One region of the Pseudoduganella sp. LjRoot289 genome, then DNA from elsewhere that is predicted to be linked to it. Evidence: riboswitches for the same ligand, from Rfam matches in the RefSeq annotation. Region 1 holds a riboswitch; the other holds the start of a gene.
The links. Region 1 has a riboswitch for cobalamin ahead of ACSQ8Y_RS22830 (TonB-dependent receptor domain-containing protein). Riboswitches for the same ligand answer to the same signal wherever they lie in the genome.

Region 1 (5,370 bases):
GGTCCCCTGCTTTCATCCGTAGATCGTATGCGGTATTAGCGTAACTTTCGCTACGTTATCCCCCACTCTTGGGTACGTTCCGATATATTACTCACCCGTTCGCCACTCGCCGCCAGGGTTGCCCCCGCGCTGCCGTTCGACTTGCATGTGTAAAGCATGCCGCCAGCGTTCAATCTGAGCCAGGATCAAACTCTTCAGTTCAATCTCTGTTTTAAGTCATTGCTGACTTTGGTCGCTCTTCAAAATAACTGACGATTCCTTCTTTCGAAGGTCACGTTTATTTCTTTTGTTGAGCGTTTAAATTTGTGAGTCGCGGCTTGCGCCGCGGGCTCCATCATCAAACGCCCACACTTATCGATTGTAATTTTTTAAAGAACCTGCTGAGTTTATTTGATGAAGCGTCGTGTTCATCGCAGCAGAGAGGCAGTATTATGAGGCTAGGCGTTAATTTCGTCAACCATCATTTTCCCGCTTCTCCTACGCTGTGAACAGTGTTCAGCAGCGCGGGGACAGAACTATAGCAAAGGCGCTCGCGTTCCGCAAGCCCACGCGGTACCATCGGAACACTTTCCTTTCTCTCATTATTGCCATGCCTATTCCAGCCATCTCCCCCACCGCCAATGCCGAGTTGTCCGTCGCACTGGATCGTTCTATTAATAACAAGACCAAGCCGCTCGGCAGCCTGGGTATATTGGAAACGTTGGCAAAACAGATAGGGCTTATACAAGGAACTGCGGCCCTCTCTATAAGGGAACCCGCCATCCTGGTATTCGCAGGTGATCACGGCGTGGTCGCGGAAGGCGTTTCCGCCTACCCGCAGGACGTGACCTGGCAGATGGTGGAGAACTTCCTGGCCCAGGGCGCCGCCATCAATGTCTTCGCGCGGCAGAACGCCTGCGCGCTGCATGTGGTGGATGCGGGCGTGAACCACGCGTTCGGCGCTCGCGACGGCCTGCACGACCGCAAGGTGGCCAATGGCACGCGCAACTTCGCGCAAGAGCCGGCCATGACGCCGCAGCAGTGCGCGGCTGCGCTGGAACACGGCATGGCGCTGGCGTCCGACCTGCCCGGCAATGTGGTCGGCTTTGGCGAAATGGGCATCGGCAACACCACCGCCGCTGCCGCGCTGATGCATAAACTGACCGGCATCCCGGTGGCACTATGCGTGGGCGCGGGCACCGGCCTGTCCAGCGAGGGCGTACTGCACAAACAGCGCGTCATCGAGGCGGCCGTCGAAAAGCACGCCGCCGCCACCGCACCGCTGGACGTGCTGGCGACCTTCGGCGGTTTCGAGATCGCCATGATGGCGGGCGCCATGCTGAAGGCGGCCGAGCAGCGCCAGGTGCTGCTGATCGACGGCTTCATCGTCACCAGCGCCTTGCTGGTGGCTGCGCGCCTGCAGCCCGCCATCCTGGACTACTGCGTGTTCGCGCACTGCTCGGATGAGAGCGGCCACAAGGCCATGCTGGACAACCTGGGCGAGCGCGCGCTGCTGAACCTGGGCCTGCGCCTGGGCGAAGGCACCGGCTGCGCGCTGGCCTTGCCGCTGCTGCGCGCGGCCGTGAACTTCGTGAACCAGATGGCGACGTTCGAATCCGCCCAGGTCAGCGAAAAGTCCGAGTAGGCGCCCCGCCATGCACCACGCCCTGCACCAGCTGCGGCTGTTCTTCACTGCACTGCAGTTTTTCACGCGCATCCCGATTCCGCGCTGGGTGGGTTTCGATCCCTCCTGGCTGCACCATGCGTCGCGTTACTTCCCGCTGGTGGGGCTGGTGGTGGCAGCCATCGCCGGCGCGGTGTACGCGGCGGCGGCCTGCCTGTTCCCCGCGCCGGTGGCCGTGCTGCTGGCGACGGCGGCCGGCATCTACGCCACCGGCGCCTTCCACGAAGACGGCTTCGCGGACATGTGCGACGGCTTCGGCGGCGGCATGACGCGCGAACGGGTGCTGGAGATCATGAAAGATTCGCGCATAGGCGCATACGGCGCGATCGGCACCATCTCCCTGCTCGCGCTCAAATGCGCGGCGCTGTCGCTGATGCCGCCCGCTGTCGCGGTGGCCGCGCTGTTCTTTGCGCATCCGCTGTCCCGCCTCGCGGCGACGTCGCTGATCTGGCGCATGGAGTACGCGCGCGCCGAGGGCAAGGCCAAGCCAATGGCGCAAGAGATGAGCGGCGCGGAATTCGCCGTCGCCTGCGCATGCACGCTGCTGCCGGCGGCCCTCATCGCCCGGATGGGATGGCTGCCATGGCCGGCGATCTGCGCCGCCGTGCTGGCCGCGCTGGGCGCCGCCGTCTGGCTGGGCCGCAAGTTCGCGCACCGAATCGGCGGCTACACGGGCGACTGCCTGGGCGCCGTGCAGCAGGTGACCGAAGTGCTGGTCTATCTGTGCGTGCTGGCCAGCCTTGGCCATGGCGCCTGGCCATGCGCCTGATACTCATCCGCCATCCGCAGCCGCTGGTGGCGCCAGGCGTCTGCTACGGCAGCAGCGACCTGCCCGCCGAACCGAAGGACCTCGAGCGTGTGCTGGCCGAACTGCGGACCAGCGCCAGCATCGGCTCCGGCAAGGCGCACGCCCCTTTGATCCCTGACGATACGCCGCTCTATGCCAGCCCGCTGCTGCGCTGCGCCGCGCTTGCCCATCGCCTCGGCACACCCGTGCTGGATGCGCGGCTGGCGGAAATGGATTTCGGCGCGTGGGAACTGCGCAGCTGGGACGACATTCCGCGCGCCGAAGTCGATGCCTGGGCGGCGGACCTGGTCCACTACCGTCCCGGCGGCGGCGAGAACGTCTTGCTGGTCGCCGCGCGCGTGGCGGCATTCCGCGCCGAGCTGCTGCGCCAGCCGCACGCGCAGGCCGCCATCATCTGCCATGCGGGCACCATCCGGCTGCTGACGGCGCTGCAGGCCGGCCTGCCGCTGCACGAAACCGCGCTGCTGGCGGCCGCCTCGCCGCACAAGACCGCCTACGGCGAAGCTGTCATTCTGGAAGCCTCCGCCTGAAAAAACGTATAATGACCGCGTTTTGGTGCCCGCGCGCATGTCCATGCGCGCAGTTAAACGGGAAACACGGCGCTGCTTCTTACTGAGAAAGCGGCCAACGTGTGCTGCCCCCGCAACGGTAAACAAGTGTCGCCCACGGCGACAAGCTGCCTCGGACTAACCACTGTGCTTTGCATGGGAAGGTGAGGCGGTCTAACTTGCGAGCCCGGATACCGGCCAAGACAGGTGGATGCGCGCTGCGCATCTGTTCAATCCAGCCCACGGGGAAGTAGGCTGGTTGCATACTAAAAAAAGATCCATTATGAGCTTTCCTGTTATTCGGCACGCGGCCGTCTCCTCGCTCGCGCTAGCTATTGCCGCGCCTTGCGCCTACGCCCAGACCGCCGCCGCTAGCGTCAATGCCAACGCCGTCATCGTCACCGCCACGCGCTCGCCGCAGCTGCAGCGCGACGTGCTGAGCGACTCCCTCACCCTGCTCGCGGACGACATCGCGCGCTCCGGCGCCGGCTCGATCACCGACCTGCTGCAGCGCCAGCGCGGCATCGAGATCGCCCGCAACGGCGGACCGGGTACCAATTCCAGCGTCTACCTTCGCGGCGCCAACCCCAACCAGACCGTGGTGCTGGTGGATGGCGTGCGCATCGGCTCGTCCACTTCCGGCACGGCCAGCTGGTCGGCCATACCGCTGCAGGCGATCGACCGCATCGAGATCGTATACGGCCCGATGAGCATCCTCTACGGCGCCGACGCCATCGGCGGCGTGATACAGATCTTCACCAAGAAGGGCGCGGGCGCGCCCACCGTGTCCGCCTTCGCCGGCGCAGGCAGCGACAAGACGCGCGCTTTCGACGCCAGCGTGTTCGGTGCCACCGGCGGCGAAAACAGCTTCAGCTACGCCCTGAGCGCGGGCAAGGAAAAGTCGGACGGTTTTTCCTCCACCAAGCCTGGCAGCACCCAGTACAACGCCGACAATGACGGCTATGACCGCGTCGGTACCTCCGGCCAGTTCGGCTTCCAGCTGGCCAAGGGCCATGAACTGGGCCTGGTGTTCCTGAACAGCCGCATCGACGGCCAGTTCGACAGCGGCGCCAGCAAATACAATACGCAGAGCCACAACAAGCTGGAGAACATCGGCGTGTTCAGCAAGAACCGGGTGATGGATAACTGGTATAGCACCGTGCAACTGTCGAAGGCGAATGACAAGTCGATTTCGGACACCGGCGTCGCCAGCACCTACAGCCAGATCAACAGCAGGCAGACCGATTTCACCTGGCAGAACGATTTCCGCATTGGCGACGACACGCTGCAGCTGCTGGCCGGCCACCGCGAAGAAAAGGTCCGGTCGGGCACCACCACCGCGCTGGGCAAGCAGCGCAAGACGGACTCGCTGGCCGCCGCCTACAGCCTGCAGCGCGGCGCGCACCTGGCTACCTTCGGCGCCCGCTCCGACGACAGCTCGCAGTATGGCCGCAATACCAGCGGTTCAGCCGCCTACGGCTATCGCGTCAGCAGCGCACTGCGCGCCAGCGCCAGCATCGGCACCAGCTTCCGCGCGCCCACTTTCAACGAGCTGTACTACCCGGGCTTCGGCTACGAGAACAACCAACCCGAGCAAGGCCGCAATGCCGAAGCCGGCCTGCAGTACGACGACGGCACGAACGAATTCGGCGCCAGCGTCTACCGCAACAAGCTTACCGACATGCTGGTGACCACCACGCCCTGCCCCGACCGCGCCCGCAAAGGCAGTTGCGCCTACAACGTCAACCACGCCATGCTGGAAGGCCTGACCGTGAACGCCAGCCGCCGCATGGGCGCCTTCACCGTGGCGGCCAACGCGGACTGGCAGGACCCGAAGGACGAGACCACCGGCAAGTCGCTGGCGCGCCGCGCGAAGAAGCACGGCAACGCCAGCGTCGAATACGAAACCGGCGCGCTGACCGCCGGCGCCGAGCTGCAAGTGTCCGCTTCCCGCTTCGACGACGCCGCCAACCGCAACCGCCTGGGCGGCTACAGCCTGCTGAACCTGTATGCCACCTGGCAGTTCGCGCGCGACTGGTCCGCGCTGGCGCGCTGGAACAACGTCACCGACAAGAACTATGAGGTGGCGCGCAACTACGCCACGCCTGGCGCCAAGTTCTTCGCCGGCGTGCGCTACGGCATCAGGTAGGTAAATCACGTTGTGGTGTAACCTTCCGCTCACGCGGAAGGCGCCACAACTCAACAAGAAAGCGACATGCATCCACTATCCCGCAACCTGCGCACGCGTGCGGCCGCCATCAGCGGCGCGCTGCTGCTGTTCGTCATCGCCAGCCTGCTGTTCTCAGGCGTGACGGGCTCGGTCCACATCCCGCTGGCCGATATTCCCGGCG
Region 2 (5,370 bases), 3.0 Mb from region 1:
AGCTGGCGGTGGACAAGAGCGGCTATGGCAAACGCAAGCTGGCGGCAGGACGCGCCTGGGGCGTGGCGGTGCACGAGTCCTTCGAGACCGTGGTGGCTTATGTGGTGGAGGCGTCGTTGCAAGGCGGCCAGCCCAGGCTGCATGCGGTGACGGCGGGCGTGCACTGCAACCTGGCCGTCAATCCGCGTTCCATCGAGGCGCAGATCCAGGGCGCGGCCGTGATGGGACTGTCGATGTGTTTGCCCGGCGCGGCCATCACGCTCAAGGACGGCGTCGTCGAGCAGAGCAATTTCGGCGACTTCACCGTGGCCCGCATGACGGACATGCCGGCCTTCGCCACCCACATCGTGCCCAGCGCCGAGCCGCCCACCGGCATCGGCGAACCCGGCCTGCCGCCGCTGGCGCCCGCGTTCGCCAACGCCATCGCGCGGCTCGCCGGCAAGCCGCTGCGCGCACTGCCGTTCCAGCTCAAAGGGTAGGGGGCGCCGGCGTGGCTTGGCCGACGGTAGGGGCTCGTTGTAGCGGCGCAACCCGGGGCGCCGGCGGGGAGCACCCTCGGCCGATGCGGCGCGTCGCGCTCGGCAAGCTAAGAATATACTGTGGCATTCGTCCAGAGAAACGGAGCGCCACGTGCAAGCGAGTTCAAGGGATCAGCCCCCGGTTATCCGGAGCGCCGCCAGCAAACAGGACGCGGGCGGCAACCCTGCGCGGCTGCGCCACGCCACGTCGCGCCACGAGGCCGAGCGCCGCCTGCGGGAAAGCGAGCGGCGTTTCCGCCTGATGGCGGACTCGATACCGCAATTGATCTGGATACTGGACAGCGCGGGCCGGGCCGTATTCGTCAACAAACAATGGATGAGCTACACCGGCGCCGACCTGGCCGCCACCGGCCCGGATCAGCTGACTGGCTTCATCCATCCCGCCGACATCCCCGCGACCTTGGCGGCATGGGCGGTCGCCAAAGCGAACGGCGAAGTATTTTCCGTCGAGCATAGGGTGCGCTCGGCCAGCGGCGAATACCGCTGGTTCCTGGCGCGCGCCGAGCCCCAGCGCAATATCGAGGGGAGAAGCGGGGCGGCCGTGCTGCGCTGGTTCGGCACCTCGACCGATGTGCATGACAAAAAGCTTGCCGAGGCGCAGCTAAAGTTGAGCGAGGCACGCTACCGCTCGCTGTTCGATTCGATCGATGAAGGCTTTTGCATCATCGAATTGGTGTTTGACGCGGCAGGCAAGCCGGTCGACTACCGCTTCCGCGAAATCAACCGGGCCTTTGCCGGCGTGACCGGCCTGCCGGCCGCAGAGGGACGCCTGATGCGCGAACTGGTGCCCGAGCACGAAGAATTCTGGTTCGAGACCTATGGCAAGGTGGCGCTCACGGGCGAACCGGTACGCACGTCTTACGAAGCGAAGGCGATGGGGCGCTGGTTCGACTTATACGCCTTCCGCGTCGACGACCCGGCCGAGTGCAGGGTCGCCATCTTGTTCAAGGACGTCAGCGCAGCCAAGCGCAGCGAGGAAGCGCTGTTGCTGGCCGACCGCCGCAAGGACGAATTCGTGGCCATGCTGGCGCACGAGTTGCGCAACCCCCTGGCTCCCATCAGCGCGGCGGCCGACTTGCTGGCCATGGGCGGCCTGAACGAGGCATGCCTGAAACAGACCGGCGGGGTGATTTCGCGCCAGGTCAGGCATATGACCGGCCTGGTGGACGACTTGCTGGACGTGTCGCGTGTGAAGCGTGGCCTGGTCCGCCTGCGGTGGGATTGCATCGACGCGGCACGCGTCGCCGCGGACGCCGTCGAGCAGGCGCGCCCGGCGATCGAAGCCGCAAGCCAGCGCCTGACGGTGCAGGTGCCGCCCGGCGAGGTCTGGCTGCGCGGCGACCATAAGCGCCTGGTGCAGGTGATGACCAATTTGCTTAACAATGCCGCCAAGTACACGCCGGCCGGCGGCGAGATCGTGCTGCGCGTGGAAGTGGAAAGCGAGGCTGCGCAGCCGCAGGTTCGGATGACGGTGCGCGACAACGGTGTCGGCATGGCGCCGGAGTTGCTGGAGCGCGCCTTCGAGCTGTTCGCCCAAGGCGAGCAGGATGGCGGCCATGAAGAGATCACGTCCGGCGGGCTGGGAATAGGACTGGCGCTGGTGAAGAGCCTGGTCGAGCTGCACCACGGCAGCGTGGCGGCCCACAGCGCCGGGCCGGGGTGCGGCAGCAGCTTCACGGTTTGTCTGCCGCTGGAGCAGGCTTGCTAATTTGAAGTGACTGGTCCGGAGGACTGGACTGGCGGCGCATGCCAAACGTATAATGCGCTCGCTCTGGTGCCCGCGCGCGTAGTCTTCGTGCGCAGTTAAACGGGAAACACAGGCCGCGCAAGCGGTCAGGTGTGCTGCCCCCGCAACGGTTAGCAAGCGTCGTCCTTGACGGCAGGCTGTCTCCCAACACCACTGTGCTTCGGCATGGGAAGGTCGGACAGCTAGGCTTGCGAGCCCGGATACCGGCCAGAGCAGGTGGAAGTGCGCTGCCGTGCGTGGCGCGCTTCTGACAGCAATCGCGCCTACGGGGAAGTGGGGAGGATTGCCGCTCCGTAGGAACATTCCATGCCAGACCTGCCTATCGACGGTGCCGTGCGCGCCATCGAAACCTTGCTGTATTCGATTTCCACTTTGCTGTACCTGCCTGTGTTGCTGGGCATCGCCGCGTTGACCTTGCACATGCTGGTCTGCCTGGGCACCTTCGTCGCCGAATGGAACGAGCGCCGGCGCGGCGTGCGCGTGCTGGTCGACGCGGCCACCGCGCAGATGCAGGCCGCCGCCGCGCAGCAGGGAAACCCGCCGCTCGAGGTGCGCCTGGAACGCCTGGTGCAGCGCACCGACGCGGCCGGCGTGCGCCGCCTGGATTCGGTGCGCTTCGTCGTCCGCGTCGGCCCGGCGCTGGGCTTGATGGGCACCCTGATCCCGATGGGCATCTCGCTGGCCGGCCTGGCGCAAGGCAATCTGCCGAAAATGGCCGAGAGCATGACCACAGCGTTCACCGCCACCGTGGTCGGCCTGGCCTGCAGCGTGACGGCCTACGTGCTGACGCTGGCGCGCGAGCACTGGCTGCGCAACGACCTGACCGACGTCGCCTATGCGGCCGAGACGCTGCTGGCCGGGCAGGCCGGCCTGGAAGCCCAGGCCGTGCCTGCGGCGCCGCACCTGCTGCGCTCCGGAGGCTGACATGCGCTACCTCAATCGCCACCGCTACAGCCGTCACGACGGCTCTGGCGGCGAAGACCCGTTGGCGGGCGTCGCCAACCTGTTCGACGCCAGCATCGTCTTCATCGTCGCCATGATGCTCGCCCTGTTCTCCGCCTGGAACATGATGGACCTGCTCGACCCCAACTCCGAAGTCACCATCGCCAAGAAGAGCGCGGACGGCAAGGTGGAAATACTGACCAAAAAGGGGTCCGAGATCAAGGTGACCCGCGTCAGCGACAAACCCTTGTCGGGCAGCGGCAAGCGCCTCGGCACCGCGTACCAGCTCCCGGATGGAAAGGTCGTCTATGTACCTGAATAAAGTGAAGGAGGCCTTGCCGCGCTTGGCCAGGTGGATCGCCATGCCGACCGCCGTGCCGATTACCATGCCGCCGGCGGCGCCGCTTTCTGCGAGGGTGGCCATCGTCTGTGCCGCCTTGTGCGGCGCGCTGATGCCTTCCGCCGCACAGGCCGCGCCGCGCACCTTGGCGCTGTTGCTTGGCGACGTGGAATCGCGTCCCGCCGTATTGGCTGTGCGCGGTCTGCAGGCCGAGCTGAAAGCGCACGACATCAGCGTGCGCATCATCCCCGCGAACGGCATGGCGCCCGCCGACCGCGCCGCCCTCGTCGCGGCCGATGCCGTGCTGCTGGACGTGAAGAACAGCCAGCAAACGCAGGCCCTGGCGCCCGAACTGAAGGCGATGCAGCGCCAGCGCCACGCGGTCTACGCGGTCGGCGGCGTGCCGGACGACGCGCTGCGCGAACTGGGCGTGCGCGAGGACAAAGCCATCCGGGACTACCACCGCACCGGCGGCGTCGAGAACATGGGCAGCCTGCTGCGCTACGTGCTGAAGAATGTGTTCAACGCGAAGGTCACCGTGCCGCCGTTGCAGGCGATGCCGGAGGCCGGCTTGTACGACGTGGCCGCGAACCGCACCGCCACCAGCTACGCCCAGTACCTGCAGGGCTACGCGAAGCACCGTCCCGGCGCGCCATGGGTGGGCGTGGTCTTCTACCGCGCCAACCTGGTGTCCGGCCAGACCTTGCCTCTGGCCGCCATCGTGGAGAGGCTGGAGCGCAGCGGCTACAACGTCATGCCGGTGTTCGGCTATCCCTACGACGTGCCGCTGAAATACTTTCTCGACGAGCAGGGCAAGGGCAGGGTGGACCTCATCGTCGCCCTCGGCATGAAGGTGGGCGGCACGTCCGCCACCGGCGCGCTGTTGAACCAGATCGGTGTCCCGGCCATCAACGCCATCACGCTGAGCCAGCAGACGGCGGCGCAATGGGAGCAGTCCAAGATCGGCCTGGACCTGATCGAGCGCACCTGGCAAATGGCGGGCGCCGAGATCGCGGGCCTGGTGCAGCCGACGGTGGTGGCCAGCCGCGAACGAGTGCGCGACAGCCACACCGGCCTGGCCTATGTCGAGGAGCAGCCAATCGCCGAGCGTATCGAGCGCCTGGACCAGCGCATCGCCGCGTGGCTGGCGCTGCGCCACAAGCCCAACGCGGACAAGCGCGTGGCGGTCCTGTATTTCAATTATCCGCACGGTTCGGAAACCATAGGGGCGGCCTACCTGAACGTGCTGCCGGAGAGCTTGTGGCAAATCACCCAGCGCATGAAGCGGGACGGCTATGACACCGGCAAGCGCTTTGCCGCTGACCGGCGCGGCCTGCAGGATGAGATCCAGGCCTACGGCAACTACCCCGGCAAGAGCGGCCAGGACTACCTGGCGGGTCTGGCGAAGCTGGCCAACAGCGGCGAGGCTTTGCTGGTGCCGCTGGCCGACTACCAGCGCTGGTATGGCGCGCTGCCCGCCGTCCTGCGCGCCTCGGTGGAAAAAGCCTGGGGCAAGCCGGAAGCGTCGCCCGTCCTGTGGCGCAACGCGCAGGGACAGGCGAGTTTCGTCTATCCGGCACGCCGCCACGGCAATGTACTGCTGGCGCCGCAACCCGGCCGCGCATGGGAACAGAACCTGGCCAAGCTGCACAACGACGTCACGCTGCCCCCGGGCCACGAGTACATCGCCTTCTACCTGTGGCTGCAGCACGGTTTCGAGGCCAACGCGGTCATGCACATCGGCACCCACGGCACCCAGGAATGGCTGACCGGCAAGGAAGCCGGTCTGTCGGCCGGCGACG

Region 2: linked by a shared signal. The riboswitch ahead of ACSQ8Y_RS09715 (MotA/TolQ/ExbB proton channel family protein) and the one ahead of ACSQ8Y_RS22830 (TonB-dependent receptor domain-containing protein) in region 1 are both predicted to bind cobalamin.

The regions. Positions count from the first base shown of each region.
Region 1 is NZ_CAXUPN020000001.1:5,316,523-5,321,892, forward strand. It holds rRNA gene ACSQ8Y_RS22810 (16S ribosomal RNA) at 1-201, opposite strand, end outside; gene cobT (nicotinate-nucleotide--dimethylbenzimidazole phosphoribosyltransferase) at 590-1,624, shown strand; gene ACSQ8Y_RS22820 (adenosylcobinamide-GDP ribazoletransferase) at 1,635-2,432, shown strand; gene ACSQ8Y_RS22825 (histidine phosphatase family protein) at 2,423-3,001, shown strand; cobalamin riboswitch at 3,008-3,236, shown strand; gene ACSQ8Y_RS22830 (TonB-dependent receptor domain-containing protein) at 3,303-5,168, shown strand; gene ACSQ8Y_RS22835 (FecCD family ABC transporter permease) at 5,235-5,370, shown strand, end outside.
Region 2 is NZ_CAXUPN020000001.1:2,301,411-2,306,780, reverse strand. It holds gene ACSQ8Y_RS09725 (molybdopterin cofactor-binding domain-containing protein) at 1-479, shown strand, start outside; gene ACSQ8Y_RS09720 (PAS domain-containing sensor histidine kinase) at 631-2,247, shown strand; cobalamin riboswitch at 2,295-2,512, shown strand; gene ACSQ8Y_RS09715 (MotA/TolQ/ExbB proton channel family protein) at 2,593-3,210, shown strand; gene ACSQ8Y_RS09710 (DUF2149 domain-containing protein) at 3,212-3,550, shown strand; gene ACSQ8Y_RS09705 (cobaltochelatase subunit CobN) at 3,537-5,370, shown strand, end outside.